Regions from separate parts of the Microbacterium triticisoli genome, predicted to be linked through region 1. Evidence: riboswitches for the same ligand, from Rfam matches in the RefSeq annotation. Region 1 holds a riboswitch; the other holds the start of a gene.

Region 1 (7,542 bases):
AGGAAGCACTCGTCCCACCCGATGACCTCCAGTACGACGCCTGGCAGCGACCGCAGCGTCGTCATCACCTCGTGGGACGCCTGCTCGTACGCCTCGTGATCGACCGCCAGGAACACGGCGTCCGGCGGCGCCTTGCGCGCGGCGATCTTCAACGGCATCCCCGAGCCGATTCCGAAGGCCCGAGCCTCGTAGGATGCCGTGGAGACGACCGCCCGCTCGGTCGGATCGCCCCGGCCGCCGACGATCACGGGCAGCCCCGCGAGCTCGGGTCGGCGCAGCACTTCGACCGCGGCGATGAACTGATCCATGTCGACGTGCAGCACCCAGGCAGCCATGCGACGAGTCTGGCGCGCATCCCGGCCGTTGTCACCCCGGCGCTGCTGCACCCACGCCCAGGCAGGGGTCGCATAGTGCCGCGTCGCCCGGCACGCAGCGACGATCTGCGCCCCCTCCCGGCCGCCCGTGGCCAGCCAGGGGTCGCGAATCGCCGCCTCCGGACGCGCGAGGCGACCAGACACGCCACCTCCGCGAATTCGAGACCAGGACGGTGGTGTACCCTTCAGGAGGCCGATCCGGCCCCACGACCGACCCGAAGGCAGGTGATGCGCGATGTCCAGTGATAGTCGCCGCGCCACCGCTCATGCTTCGCTGGTCGGCATCTCGATGCGTTGATCCTCGCACGCAGGCGGTGGCGTGAACGCGCGTGTGCGCGCCCCACCGCGACGTCGCCCGACGTCGTGCAGACGCCCCTGATCGAGGTGACCCATGACCGCACTCATCGACAACGCCGTGTACGTCGAAGGACGTCGCACCGGAGCACCCGGCTCCCTGACAGACACGTACGAGACCATGCGCGAGAACGCCGGCATGGCGTGGATCGGCCTGTACCGTCCGAGCCCCGAAGAGGTGCACTCGATCGCCGAGGAGTTCTCCCTCCACCCCCTCGCGGTCGAGGACGCCCTCTCCGGACACCAGCGCGCGAAGCTGGAACGCTACGGCGAGACGCTGTTCGTGGTACTGCGCCCGGCCCGCTACCTGGACGCCACCGAGGTGGTCGAGTTCGGCGAACTGCACATCTTCGTCGGCAAGGACTTCGTGGTGACCATCCGTCACGCCGAATCGCCGAGCCTGGGGACCGTGCGGCGGCGACTCGAGGCGACACCCGAGTTGCTGGCGATGGGCCCGGAGGCCGTCCTCTACGCGATCCTCGACGAGGTCGTCGACGAGTACGGTCCGGTGATCGCCGGGCTGGAGAACGACATCGACGAGATCGAGGATCAGATCTTCGCCGGCGACGAAGCCGTGTCCCGCCGTATCTACGAGCTCTCGCGCGAGGTCATCAACTTCCAGCGCGCCACGCGCCCCCTGATCGACATGGTCGAGGCGCTGCGTCGGGGCTCCGACAAGTACGATGTCGACATCGAGCTGCAGCGCAGCCTGCGCGACGTGCTCGACCACACCCTGCGCATCGTCGAGCGCGCCGACTCGTTCCGCGCCATCCTGGAGAACGCGCTGAGCCTGAACGCCACGCTCGTCGCGCAGCGGCAGAACGACGAGGTCCGCCGGATGACGGAGCTCAGCCTCGTGCAGAACGACGAGGTGAAGAAGATCTCGGCGTGGGCAGCCATCCTCTTCGCGCCCACGCTTGTCGGCAGCGTGTACGGCATGAACTTCGACGTGATGCCGGAACTGCACTGGAGCTGGGGATATCCGTTCGCGATGCTGCTGATGCTCGGCGTCGGCGTCGGCCTCTACGCCGCGTTCAAGTGGAAGAAGTGGCTGTGACACCGGGCGGATACGCGGACATCACGGAGGACTTCGTCGCCGCGCACTTCCCGGATGTCGAGGTCGCCGTGATCGGAGGCAGCACGTCGCGCGGTGAGCGCACCCGCACCAGCGACATCGACCTGCTGCTGATCGGCGACGCCCTCTTCGACGACTCGCGCGAGTCGATGGCGGCGACGTATGCGCACGCGGGCGAGATCTTCGAGGTGTTCGCCTACACGCCGAGGGGGTTCGACGAGTGGGCGCGTCGCGGTGTCGCGCAGCACCGTCCGGTCATCGTGCACATGCTCGTCGAAGGCGTCGCGGTCCGCTCCGGCCCGGAACTCGAGCGGCAGCGCGCGCACTGGGCGCCGATCCTCGCAGCCGGTCCGTCTCCGACCGATCAGGAGCTCGCCACGCGTCGGTACGTCATCACCGACCTCCTCGACGACCTGCGCGACGCAGAAGACCCGCTCGAGCGCCAGGTGGTCGGCGCGACGCTGTTCGAGCGGACCGCCGAACTGATGCTCCTGACCCACGCCCGCTGGATCGGCACCGGAAAGTACCTGCCACGGCGACTGCGGGAGTGGGACGTCTCCCGCGCCGACGCGCTGGCGCGCCCGCTTCTTCTCGGCGACCACGCCGGGCTCGCGGATGCGGTCTCCGCCGAGCTGGACCGCGCGGGCGGCCGAGTGCAGGCCGGTTTCGTGCGCTGACGAATCGGACGGGCCATGATGGCTACATGACGGAGAAGATCGACTTCAAGAAGTCCGTCGACGCCTACCGGGCACGCTCGGGCGCCTTCCGCATCGTCGACGTCCCGCCTCTGCAGTACCTGATGATCGACGGCCATGGCGATCCGAACGCGGCGCCAGAGTTCACGACCGCCGTCGAGGCGCTGTACCCACTCGCCTACACCCTGAAGTTCGCCAGCAAGCGCGAACTCGACCGCGACTTCGTGGTGATGCCGCTGGAGGGGCTCTGGTGGGCAGAGGATCATGCCGCGTTCACGACGGCGCGTGACAAGTCGCAGTGGTCGTGGACCCTCCTGCTCATGCAACCGGACTGGGTCGACGACGCCCTCTTCGCGGATGCCGTGGCGACGGCATCCGCGAAGAATCCGACCGCGCGCATCGGCGAGGTGCGGCTCGAGCGCCTGACGGAAGGCCTGTGCGTGCAGACGCTCCACGTGGGCGCCTTCGACGACGAGGCCCCAGTGCTGGAGCGCATGCACGACGAGTTCATCCCGCAGAACGCGCTGTCGCTGACCGGGCGACACCACGAGATCTACTTCAGCGATCCGCGCAAGGGCGACCCTGCCAAGCGGCGCACGATCCTCCGCCAACCCGTCACCCGAGGAGACGAGACGTCATGACCGACCTGACCGGACTGCTGGACGACCACGTCGCCCGAGGTACCGCGCCCTGGATCATCGTGGCCGACGGCACGGCGGACGGACGCCTCGACATCACCACCGCCGGAGACGTCGCCGACGACGCGATCGTCCGGATCCAATCGATGACCAAGGCGGTGACGGCGGTCGCGGCCCTGCGCCTCGTCGCGGACGGACGCCTCGGTCTGGACGATCCCGTGGAGCGGTGGCTGCCCGAGCTGGCGGACCGGCGCGTGCTGCGGACGCCGATCTCTCCGCTGACGGACACCGAACCGGCGAACGCCCCGATCACGGTTCGCCATCTGCTCACCAACACCTCCGGATACGGCATGGTCGCGACGCCCTCACCGCTGAAGGACGCGATGATCGCGAACCGGACAGAAGCGTCGCAGGAGGCCGTCGCACTGGGCGCGCAGGACTGGCTGAACGCGCTCGCCGAGCTTCCGCTGGCGTTCAACCCAGGCCAGGGCTGGCGCTACCACCATTCGTTCGGCATCCTCGGCATCCTGCTCTCGCGACTGACCGGAGGTCCGCTCGAGGCGCACCTGACGACGGACGTGTTCGAGCCGGTCGGGATGGTCGACACCCGTTTCACCGTTCCGGCGCAGGACGCCGATCGGTTGCCCGCCGCGTACGGGCGCGATGGCGACGGGACCCGGTACGAGATCGAGCCGCGTGCCGGCGGTTTCTATGTCTCCCCCGCCCCGTTCGATGTCAGTCACGCCGAGCTCGTCTCGACCGCGCGCGACTACGCGGCGTTCGCGCGGATGCTCGCCGCGGGCGGCAGGATCGACGGCCGTTCGTTCGTCTCCCCCGAGCTGCTCGCCGAACTGCGGACCGATCGGATACCCGACGCGCTGAAGACCCCGGACAGCTTCTTCCCCGGGTTCTGGGACGGTCTGGGCTGGGGTTACGGCGTGGCGGTCGTGACGGCAGGCGAGCATGCGGGACGCTTCGGCTGGTCCGGCGGGCTCGGCACCGACTTCTTCATCGACCCCGACGGGACGTTCCGGATCGTGTTGACGCAGATGGAGATGGGACCCGCCGTCATGGCGCTGTTCGACGACCTGCAGGGGTCGCCGGGCCGCTGAACGGCTCAGCCGATCGCGACGCCGATCGCCGTCGCGATGACCGCGAGCAGCGGCAGCGTGCCCTGCATGGTCGCCGCACGCGCCTTGGAGCGGTCCGACAGGATCAGCACCAGCGCCGCCGCCAGCATCATGCCGGTGCCGGCGAAGACGAGCGTGAGTCCGACGGTGGTCGCCCCGACGATGTACATCCCGACACCGAGGAACGCCGTGAGCGCGAGGAACAGGTTGTAGAAGCCCTGGTTGAAGGCGAGCGCCTTCATCGTCTCGGCATCCGCCTCGCTCGCGACGCCGAACACCTTCCGTGTCGACGGCTCCGTCCACTTCAGCGACTCGAGGGCGAAGATGAAGACATGGAAGGCGGCTGCCGCTGCGGCGAGGATGAGCCCTGCGATGATCATGCTCTGATTCTGTCGTCTTTCGCTGCCTCCTGGGCCGCGACGGGCCGATCGACCGGGCGTGCGATCACGGCGCCAACCACTCCGAGGGCCGCGGCGACGATCATGATCGCCGCCACCGGCCACCAGTGTCCCGTCGCCGCGACCAGTGCCGTGGCCGCGAGCGGCGTCAGCCCTCCACCGATGACCCCGGCGATCTCGCGGCCGATCGAGATACCGGAGTAGCGGCGGCGCGCGGGGAAGAGCCCTGCGAACCACAGCGGCTGCACGCCGTCGGCCGCCGCGTTCACGATGCCGATCGTGACGGCGACCACCCCGATGATCGCCGCCGCGCTGCCGCCGTCGAGGATGAGGAACAGGGGAACGGCGAGCAGGCCGAGCCCGGCGAGGCTGCACGCCGTGAGCGTCGTCATGCCGATCCGCTCGCCGAGCGCACCCCAGACGGGGCACATCACCGCGGCGAGCGCCGCCGCGACCAGCACTGCCGTCAGGGAAACCTGAGCCGAGAATCCCAGCACCGTCGTCGCATAGCCGAGGAAGAACACCGTGATCGTGTAGAAGCAGGCGTTCTGCCCCGTCCGTACGAGCACGACCGAGATCACGTTCCGCGGCGCGCTGAGCGCCTCACGCAGAGGTCGCCGCCGCTCGACGCCGTCATCACCGGCGAGGAACTCCGGGGACTCCGTCACGCGGCGCCGCAGCACGAGCCCGACGACGACGAGCAGGATGCTGGCCAGGAACGGCATCCGCCAGCCCCACTCGAACAGCGCCGCCTCGTCCAGCAGTGCGACCACCACGACGAAGGCGAGATTGCCGAGGATGAGGCCGACGTACAGGGAGGCCGCGACGATCCCGCCCCGCAGACCGCGCCCGCGCGGGGCGTGCTCGAGCGCCATCAGTATCGCACCCGGCCACTCTCCGCCTGCCGCCAGGCCCTGGACGAAGCGCAGCGCGACCAGTGCGATCGGCGCGAGCACACCGATCTGCGCGTATCCGGGCAGCAGACCGATGCACACCGTGGCGAGGCCCATCACCAGCAGCGTCGCCGTGAGGACCGGCCGGCGCCCGAACCGGTCCCCGAGGGACCCTGCCAGCAGACCGCCGAGCGGACGGGCGATGAATCCGGTCGCGAACGTGGCGAACGACAGCAGGATGCCGATCAACGGGTCCTGGGCCGGGAAGAAGACCACGGGGAAGACCAGCGCGGCCGCCGTGCCGTAGAGGAAGAAGTCGTACCACTCGAAGGCGGTGCCTGCCGCGGCGGCCGCTAGCGCGAGCCTGCCTCGCCCGGCAGGGCGCTCTGTGGTCGGGTGGACGGGCTCGATGAGTGCGTGCGTGTGCATCGCGACATCCCTTCGCTAGTACGAGCTAGATCAGGTTCGACGGGTGTGATCTCAGCCGCGCGTGCGGCACCCCGTGTCACTGCAGACGAGCTTAGCTATACGAGGAAGATCGGCAGCATCCCCGGGTTGTGCGCGTGCACGAGCACGGCGAACACGACGGCATCGAAGAGCAGGTGCACCGTGACGACGTACGCCAGCGAGTGCGTGCGCAGGAAGATGAATCCCTGCAGCAGCGCGAACGGGATCGTGAGCAGCGGACCCCACTCGCGATAGCCCAGCTCCCACAGGAACGACACGAAGACCACGGCCTGCAGGACATTCGCCACGGCGTCGGGGAAGTGGCGACGCAGCAGCGCGAAGACCGTGCAGATGAAGAACAGTTCGTCCCAGATGCCCACGGCGCCGACACCGACGAAAAGTCGGAGGATGAGCTCCGGGGTGTCGACGACGGGCCAGTTCTGGTAGACGCCGCTGGTGATGAAGTAGAACGGCAGAATGAGCCACCCCAGTGCCAGGACTGCCGCGAGCCAGCCCCACTGCAGTCGACCCCAGCGCTGTCCTGTGCGCCACGGGAACGAGATCGCACGGTCGCGGTAGACGTACCGCGAGACGAGGTAGGGGACGACCACGGCTCCGCCGAGGGCCAGCGTGAAGCGCAGCATGGCGAGGTTGTCCAGCTCGGCCGCGAGCGGGATGACGCTCACGATGAGCATCCCGATCGCGATGAGCGACAGGTCCCGCGTCAGCGACGGCGCGGCTACCGTCACGGCGCGCCGCTCGAGCATCCATGCCGCTCCGACACCTGCGGCCAGCAGCACCCAGCCGAGCCACGCCCACTGCACGACGAAGAAGGCCGGCGCCGCGAGGCAGACCAGCGCAGCGGGTGCGATCCCCCAGCGGGACCGGACGACGGTCGTGCTCACGCGCGCGGCTTCCGGCGGTACGTGAGATCGCGGATCTCGCGCCCCTTCGTGATTCCCTTGCGCTCGAACGCGGTCATGGCACGGCCGTCGAAGCGATCGCCCCACTCCCCCTCGAACGCGCGCTCGAACAGCGGCTCGGCGTCCAGCACCTCGCGCATCTGCAGGGCGTAGTCCTCCCAGTCGGTAGCCAGACGCAGCAGCCCGCCGTCGGCGAGCGCCCTGGCGGCCGTCGCACCGAATCCATCGCGGATCAGTCGCCGCTTCGTGTGCCGCTTCTTGTGCCACGGGTCGGAGAAGAACACCCAGACCTCGGAGGCACTCGCCTCCGGGAGATAGGTCGCCAGGACCTCAGGTGCGTTCGCCTCGACGAGCCGCAGATTGCGGACGCCCGCCTTGTCGGCATCCAGCATCGTGCGCGCGAGCCCGGCGCGGAACACCTCGATCGCCAGGAAGTCGTCTTCGGGGCGCGCGGCGGCAGCAGACACGATCGCGTGGCCCTGGCCGGACCCGATCTCGACGATCAGCGCCGCGTCGCGGCGGTACTCGGCTGCGACGTCGAGTCGCGCATCGGCATGGACGCTCGTCGAGGCGATGGCGCGCGGAACATCGAGCAGGTAGTGACCGGAGAGTTCC
Region 2 (7,542 bases), 890 kb from region 1:
CGCCGTACGCGCTCTGCCAGGCGTCCCGGATCTGCGCGTCGCTGACGTCGCCGGCGATCGGGGCGGTCGAGGTGGCCAGGATGCCGCGGGACATCGGGACCAGCACCGGCGTGAACGAGATCCGCGGGTCGGTGCCGCCGGCGGCGATCAGCGCCTGCTGGATCTCGGGGATGTGCCGATGGGTGCCTCCGACCGCGTACGGGTTCGCGGTGCCGAGGATCTCGCTGCCCAGCAGATTGGTCTTCAGGCTCTTGCCTGCCCCCGAGGGCCCCACCGCGAGGACCGACACGATGTCGGTCGGGTCGATGACGCCTGCTGCGACGCCGGGGACGAGGCTGAGACTCACGGTCGACGCGTTGCATCCCGGGGCGGCGATGCGGCTGGCGCCGCGGAGGTGTTCGCGCTGCTTCACGCCTTCCACGAGCAGCTCGGGCACGCCGTACGTCCACGCGTCGTGGAACGCGCCGCCGTAGAAGGCATCCCAGGACGCCTGCGAGGTGAGCCGGTGGTCGGCACCGGCGTCGATCACGAGCGGGACGTCCCCTAGGGCATCCGTGTACTGGCCGGACTGACCGTGCGGAAGCGCGAGGAACACGATGTCGTGCCCGGCGAGGATCGCGGGCGTGGTGTCCTGCAGGTCCAGATGAGCGAGCGAGCGCAGGTGCGGCTGGTGCTGGATCAGCGGCTGGCCGGCATTCGAATGCGCGGTCACGGTGCGGATCTCGATATCGGGATGATCGGCCAGCAGGCGCAGGATCTCGCCGCCCGCATAGCCGGATGCGCCGGAGACGGCGACGGTATACGTCATGGTTCCACCTTAACGGTCGGGATGGTCGTCGACGGAGGCGGCGACGCTCACAGCCGTGCCCGTACAGGGCGCATGGCGCGAGGGTCGCCTAGAGTCGGCGGCCGCCGCGGCGTCGGCGCACCGGAGCGACGCTCGGGACGAGCGTCAGCGAAGCGGGTGCGGCCGAGGGCATGCCGCGACGGTAGCGCCCGCGGCGCAACCGGCGCAAATCCGGGACGTCATACGTGTCGCGGCGAGCGCAGCTCATCCAGCAGATCGGCCTCTTCGGCGCGCGTCAGCCCCGCACGCCGCGTGCGGTCGGTGCCGCGCTCGCGCTCGTCAGCGACGACTTCCACGATCGTCTCGTCCAGCGGGGTGAGGGACCCGCCTCCGTCGAGGAACGCTCGATTCGCGTGGCGCATGAAGCCGGTCATCTCCGCGGGCAGCCACAGCGGCAGCGACCGATCCCCCATCCAGTGGGCGACCCCGTGTGCGGTCAGCCACTCGGCGTCCGCCTCGACGACGTCGCCCGTGTGGCTGGTGCGCCGGCGGACTCGCGTGAGCACATCGGCGAGCGGCTGAGGGTCGCCGACCGCGTTGACGATCGAGCGACCGCCGCCCGCGACGACGAACGCTGCGACGTCATCGACGTCGATCACCTGGGTCCAGCGGTCTGCGAGCGGCGGGACGAGCACCGGCTGAGAACCCGCGCGGTCGAAGGCCGCAGCCCAATAGCCGAATCGGTCGCTCGGGTCGCCCGCTCCGACGATCAGACCGGGCCGGATGATGCGGAAGCGCTCGTCGAGCGCCCGCACCGCGTCCTCCGCCGCCGCCTTCTGCCCGGCGTAGTCGTCCTGGTCGTCCGGCGCCGCGGCGTGCAGCGGGGCTGACTCGTCGGCTCCCACGGTCGCCTCGTCCGCGTACACGGAAACGGACGAGACGTACGTCCACCGCCCGGCGCGCGTACCGAGCGCGTCGACGGCCGCACGGACGTGGCGTGCACGCGATGACACATCGACGACCTCGTCCCAGTCCCGACGCAGCACGTCGTAGGCGGAGGCGTCATCCCGGTCCCCTGCCACGAGCACGGTGCCTCGGGGAACCGGCCGCGCTCCCCGTGCGAGGCACGTCACGCGCGCGCCGGCATCCCGCCATCGTCGCGCGACGCGGCCGGAGAGCCAGCCGGTTCCCCCCAGGATCAGCACTTCCGTCATACGCCCATGTCAGCATGCCGGCTGCGGTGATGGGAAGCGTTTCCGTTCAGAGCAGAGCCGGGTCAAGCGGTGCGGCGAAGAACTGCAGCTCCAACGCGCTCGAGCGCTCGAACGCCCGGAACATCCTCGCCCTCGTCTCGGCCCCGGATACGGCGGCCGTCTCCATGACGTACGCGATCGCCTGCGCGGTCGCCGCCTCGAACGCCGGGTCCGCATAGGTGGCGAGCCATGAGGCGTACGGATGCCGCGGATCGCGCGCGTACGCGCCGAACTCGCCCGCGTGCAGACGCCGGCCGAGGTCCGTGTACAACCAGAAGCACGGCAGGACCGCTGCGATCAGCTCGGCGTACTCGCCCCCGAACGCGACGGAGCGCAAGTGGTCCAGATACGCCGTGGTGGTCGCGGACGGTTCGGCGCGGAACGTCGCCGATGTGACCCCGCGATCCGGGGTCAGCCACGACGCGTGCAGCTCGAGTTCGCCGACGATCGACCCATGGGCGGAGTTGGCCCAGAACGCCTGCTCTGCAGAGGTCGGTGCCCGCCGCGCCGCCTCGGCGAGGACCCGCGCGTATTCACGGAGGTACAGCGCGTCCTGACCGAGATAGAACACGAACGGCTCGCGCTCGAGCGTTCCGTCGGCGAGGCCGCGGATGAACGCGAGCTCGTCGATGCCGTCGCGGATGCCGCGGATGCGGACCCACCAGTCGTCGGCGATCTGCGCTGACGACGGGCGGGTCTCGAGGCCGCCTCTGCCCCACAGCCCCGCGAAATGGTTGATCGGGCCGTGGCCGGCGCCGACGCGCAGCGGATCGCTCTCCCGGATCGACTCGCGCAGCCAGGTCCGAGCCCCCGCGACCGCCTGTCGCGGGTCATCCCCGCCTGCGAGCCGCGTGGCGACCGCGGACGACAGCGAGCATCCGGTGCCGTGCGTGTTGGCTGTCGCGATCCGCGCACCGGGGAACTCGTGCACAGTGACCCTGTCGGCGTCGACGAGCGCGTCCGGGGCCTCGTCTCCCGGAAGGTGACCGCCCTTGACCAGGACGGCGGCACCGATGCGCTCCGACAGCGTCCGTGCCGCGGCGAGCGCGTCGGTCCAGCCGTCGACCGCGCGACCTGCCAGGACCTCGAGCTCGGCGAGGTTCGGCGTCACCAGGTGCGAGCGCGTGAGGAGTGCGCCGAGGGCCTCTTCGGCATCCGCGTCGAGAAGTCGGTCGCCGCTCGTGGCGACCATCACCGGATCCACGACCACGATCGCCGGCCGCTGCGCGTCGAGCCAGTCGATCACGGTCCGGATCACGTCGGCGTTCGCAAGCATGCCGATCTTCACCGCGTCGATCACGATGTCGTCCGAGAGCGCATCGAGCTGGTCGCGGAGGAAGGAGGGCGGCGGCACGTGCACGGCCCGCACGCCCTGCGTGTTCTGCGCGGTCAGCGCGGTGACGGCTGCCATGCCGTAGCCGCCGTTCGCGGCGATCGACTTGAGATCCGCCTGGATCCCCGCGCCGCCGGACGGGTCGCTGCCGGCGATGCTCAGCACCCGCGGCGCGGACCCTGAACGCCAGCGCCGCACGAACTCGGCGGCCGCGGTGCGCGGGTCGTCCGCGGCGCAGAGCGCCGACACGACCGCGACACCGGCCGCTCCCGCATCCCGCAGAGCGATGGTGTCGTCGAGTCCGACGCCGCCGATCGCGACGCACGGCAACGGACTCGCGACGGCGAACGCCTGGAACCCGTCGATCCCGAGCGGCGCAGGATGGTCGGGCTTCGTGCGGGTGGGGCGGATGACGCCGACGCCGAGATAGTCCACGGTTCCCGCGGGCAGCGCGCGCACGGCTTCCAGATGCGCCGGGTTGTTGGCCGTCAGGCCGATGAGCGCATCCGGGCCGAGCAGCTCTCGGGCGCGGATCACGGAGGCGTCGCGCTGTCCGAGGTGCACGCCGTCCACGCGCGCGCCCAGCGCACGCGCAGCGAGCGCCGCCTCGAGGCGATCATTCACGACGAGCGGCACGCGTCCGTCGATCACCTGCGACAGTGCGACGAGCTGGGCCGTGATCTCGGCATCCGTCGCCGTCTTGTCGCGCAGCTGGACGATGCGCACGCCGCCGTCCACGGCCTGCCTGACCGTCTCGACGACGCCGCGTTCGCCGCAGAGCGCAGGGTCGGTCACGAGGTAGAGCGACAGGTCCACGGTCATCGGGTCGCCTCCTCGATGCGTGCCGCGACGGCGAGGTCGTCCGAGTCGATGGCGGCGAGCGCGTCGAGCAGGGCGACGGCGAAGGTCCCTGGGCCCTCGGCTCGGGTCGCCGCCCGCTCGGCGGCGATCGTGTACACCAGGTTCGCGGCGGCGACGGCCGTCAGCGCGTCGGCATCCGACTCCCGAGCGGTGCCGAGGAACGCGGCCATCACCGCACCGAGCGCGCATCCGCCGCCCGTCACCCTCGTCAGCAGGGCATCACCGTTCGCGATGCGGATCACCCGCCGGCCATCCGTGATCAGATCCACAGGACCCGACACTGCGACGACGCTGCTGTGACGCTCGGCGAGCGTGAAAGCGGCGTCCGCGGCGGCATCCGTCGTGTCGGTCGTATCGACGCCGCGCCCGCCACTGCCGACACCTGCCAGGGCGAGGATCTCGGACGCGTTCCCACGGATCGCGGTGGGGCGCAGCGCGACGAGCTCGTGGGCGAGACCGGTGCGCACGGGCAGGACACCGATCGCCACAGGGTCAAGCACCCATGGTGTACCGCCCTCGGCGGCTCCGTCGACCGCTTCTCGGGCGGCCGCGCGCTGTTCGGATCGCGGAGAGCCCAGGTTGATGAGCATCCCGGACGCCATCGAGGCGAACATCCCTGCCTCGTCGACGATGTCGACCATGGCGGGGGCCGCACCGAGGGCGAGCAGCACGTTCGCGGTGAAACCGGTCACCACCGCGTTCGTGATGCAGTGGGTCAGCGGAGGAGCCGCGCGCAGCTCCTCGAGGAGGGTCGCGGCCTCGGTCACGAGGCCGGTTTCGGAAATCGGACGCAGAAGATCGCTCAACGCGACATCCCTTCGCTAGTACGAACTAGATCAGGTTCGACGGGTCTGTTCTCAGCCGCGGTCGCGGCACCCCGTGTCACTGCCTCGCAGTCTAGTGCGACCGATCGGTCATCCCTTCGCCCACGGCATCGGACGACCCTCGGCGCGCTCCGAGTCGTCGGGCAGGTGCGGGAGCTGCTCGCCGCCGGCGCGGATGCACAGCCAGCGCAGTTCGCCGTCGCTGTCCGGCCGCGCACGCCATGTGCGCCAGACGCCCTGGCCGACGCGGATGACCGTGCCCGCCTCGACCTCGACGACGTCGTCGTCCAGTCCCATCTGTCCGCGTCCGGCGAGGAACACGTACAGCTCTTCGACACGCTCGTGCGTGTGCCAGTAGCCGGCTTCCTCGCCCGCTAGCAGGGCGTTGGCGGTCATGCCGATGTACTGCATCGTCAGCTCGTGATCGACCACGCGACGTCCGTCGCGCGAACGCGACGGCGCGAATCCGCCGAAATGGTCGCGCCATGCGTCCGGTGCTCCGATGCTGATCACTTCGTAGTCGCTCATGCGATGCGCTCTCCGCTCTGCTGTGGTTCGGTGTGGCCGGTGGCGATGCGGTGGGTCCAGCCCGTGTCTGTCCGCTCGTACACGAGGCGCAGATGCCGTCGATCGACGGCCCCCTGCCAGAATTCGACGCGATCGGGGACGAGCCGCCAGAGCAGCCAGTCCTCCGGGGCGATGCCGTCGCGCGCGGCGGGCGACCGCGCGGCGAGATCCGCCGCACTGTCGGCGGCATCCGCCTGGACGACCGAACCGCGCACCCGTACGGCGCGCATCACCGGCTGCCACCAGAAATCCAAGGCGGCCACCGGCCGCGCGGCCAGCTGCTCGGCCTTTCGGGACGCGCGATGACCGGCGAACGCCCAGCCGCGGCCTCCGACGTCCTTGAGGATCACGGTCCTGGCGTCCGGTGCTCCCTCCGCATCGACGGTCGCGAGCGTCATGGCGTGCGGCTCAGGGACGCCGGCCTGGACCGCTCCGACGATCCACTCGACGAACAGCGTCTCCGGATCGTCCGGCACGGCGGCCGGATCCGGATCCGGAGGTGTGCCGGTGAGCGAGGGCAATCCGCGCAGCCAGTCGGCCGGAGAAGTCGTCATGCGTCCATCCTGGCGCAGGCGGCTCAGGTGCGGGCCGCGTCGGCGAGTGCCGCCACGCGTGCCGCCGCCTCGGACACGCGAGCCGCGAAGCGGGGATCCGACTCGGCGCGGACCACCAGGGCATCGATGATCAGCCCCGCTGTCTCAGGAGTGGACCCGGCGATCGTCAGCACCATGTCCGCGCCGGCGGCGACCGCGGTGACGGCGTTCGCGACGGGGTCGGCATAGGCCGGATCGCCGGACGAGAGCAGCATGCCGAGGTCGTCGGTCACCGCGACGCCCTCGAACCCGAGTTCGTCGCGGAGCACGCCGTACCACTCCGGCGACAGCGTCGCCGGAAGCGGGGACACCTCGGTGAACCTCAGGTGCCCCATCATGACGAGCTCCGCACCGGCGTCGATGCCGGCGCGGAACGGAAGCGCGTCGACGGTTCGCCATTCGGCCAGCCCCATCCCGGTCGTCGGGATGCTGTGGTGCGAGTCCCCCTCGGCCGCGCCGTGCCCGGGGAAGTGCTTGAGGGTCGTGGCGACGCGTCCGCGCTCCCCCGCGACGATGGCCGCGACACGATCGGCGACCGCCTGCGCGTCGGTGCCGTAGGACCTGCTGTGGATGAAGGAGCCGTCGGAACGCGGCACGTCGGCGACGACGCCGAAGTTGATGTCGATCCCCGCGTCGTCCAGCAGTTGCGCCCGAGCGGCGAACGCGGTCTGGGCGGCTGCGGGCTCCTCGCTCTTCAACGTGCGGGCGGAGGGCAGCTGATCCCAGGGCACACGGGCGACCGCGCCGCCCTCCTGATCGGTCGCGATCAGGGCATCCGCGGATGTCGCGTGCACGGCGTCCGTGAGCGCGCGCAGCTGCTCCGGCGCACCGGGGACGTTGTTGCCCATGAGGATCAGCCCTCGCGGTCCGCCTGCGGCATACGCGGAGAGCGCCGCCGAATCGGTGCCGGCCGCATACCCCATCACGATGAGCGCGGCCCGTTCGCGCAACGGCATCCGGTCGACGCGTTCCGCGGCCTGCTCGAGCGGGGTCCTCGGAGTCGGTGACGGTGTCGGCGTCGAGGTCGCCGATGGCGGCGCTGACGCGTTCGGCGACGGCTGCGCGTCCGGTGCGCATGCCGCAAGACCGAGGCCCAGCGACACCAGCACCGCGACGGACAGGAGGCGTCGCCGTGAGATCGTCATGCATCCATCCTGCGCTACTCGCTCGCTCGTCGAGCGATTACGGCGAAGCGACCGAGACGAACGGAGTCACTGCTGCTCAGCGATCCGCCCGTTTCGGCTCGCTTCGCTCGCTCAACGAACGAGGGGGTGTGGTACCCGGCTCGCCTCGCCGCTCAACGAACGAGGGCTGGGGCCTCGTG

The links. Region 1 has a riboswitch for thiamine pyrophosphate ahead of OED01_RS05965 (MFS transporter). Riboswitches for the same ligand answer to the same signal wherever they lie in the genome.
Region 2: linked by a shared signal. The riboswitch ahead of thiM (hydroxyethylthiazole kinase) and the one ahead of OED01_RS05965 (MFS transporter) in region 1 are both predicted to bind thiamine pyrophosphate.

Annotation. Positions count from the first base shown of each region.
Region 1 is NZ_CP107546.1:1,209,675-1,217,216, reverse strand. It holds gene OED01_RS05995 (DNA polymerase IV) at 1-335, opposite strand, end outside; gene corA (magnesium/cobalt transporter CorA) at 766-1,785, shown strand; gene OED01_RS05985 (nucleotidyltransferase domain-containing protein) at 1,776-2,480, shown strand; gene OED01_RS05980 (GyrI-like domain-containing protein) at 2,507-3,139, shown strand; gene OED01_RS05975 (serine hydrolase domain-containing protein) at 3,136-4,248, shown strand; gene OED01_RS05970 (DUF1304 domain-containing protein) at 4,254-4,646, opposite strand; gene OED01_RS05965 (MFS transporter) at 4,643-5,986, opposite strand; TPP riboswitch at 5,977-6,070, opposite strand; gene OED01_RS05960 (CPBP family intramembrane glutamic endopeptidase) at 6,082-6,909, opposite strand; gene trmB (tRNA (guanosine(46)-N7)-methyltransferase TrmB) at 6,906-7,542, opposite strand, start outside.
Region 2 is NZ_CP107546.1:2,094,942-2,102,483, forward strand. It holds gene argC (N-acetyl-gamma-glutamyl-phosphate reductase) at 1-808, opposite strand, end outside; gene OED01_RS10365 (NAD-dependent epimerase/dehydratase family protein) at 1,027-2,001, opposite strand; gene thiD (bifunctional hydroxymethylpyrimidine kinase/phosphomethylpyrimidine kinase) at 2,048-4,195, opposite strand; gene thiM (hydroxyethylthiazole kinase) at 4,192-5,040, opposite strand; TPP riboswitch at 5,031-5,124, opposite strand; gene OED01_RS10380 (cupin domain-containing protein) at 5,149-5,586, opposite strand; gene OED01_RS10385 (pyridoxine/pyridoxamine 5'-phosphate oxidase) at 5,583-6,179, opposite strand; gene OED01_RS10390 (glycoside hydrolase family 3 N-terminal domain-containing protein) at 6,203-7,363, opposite strand.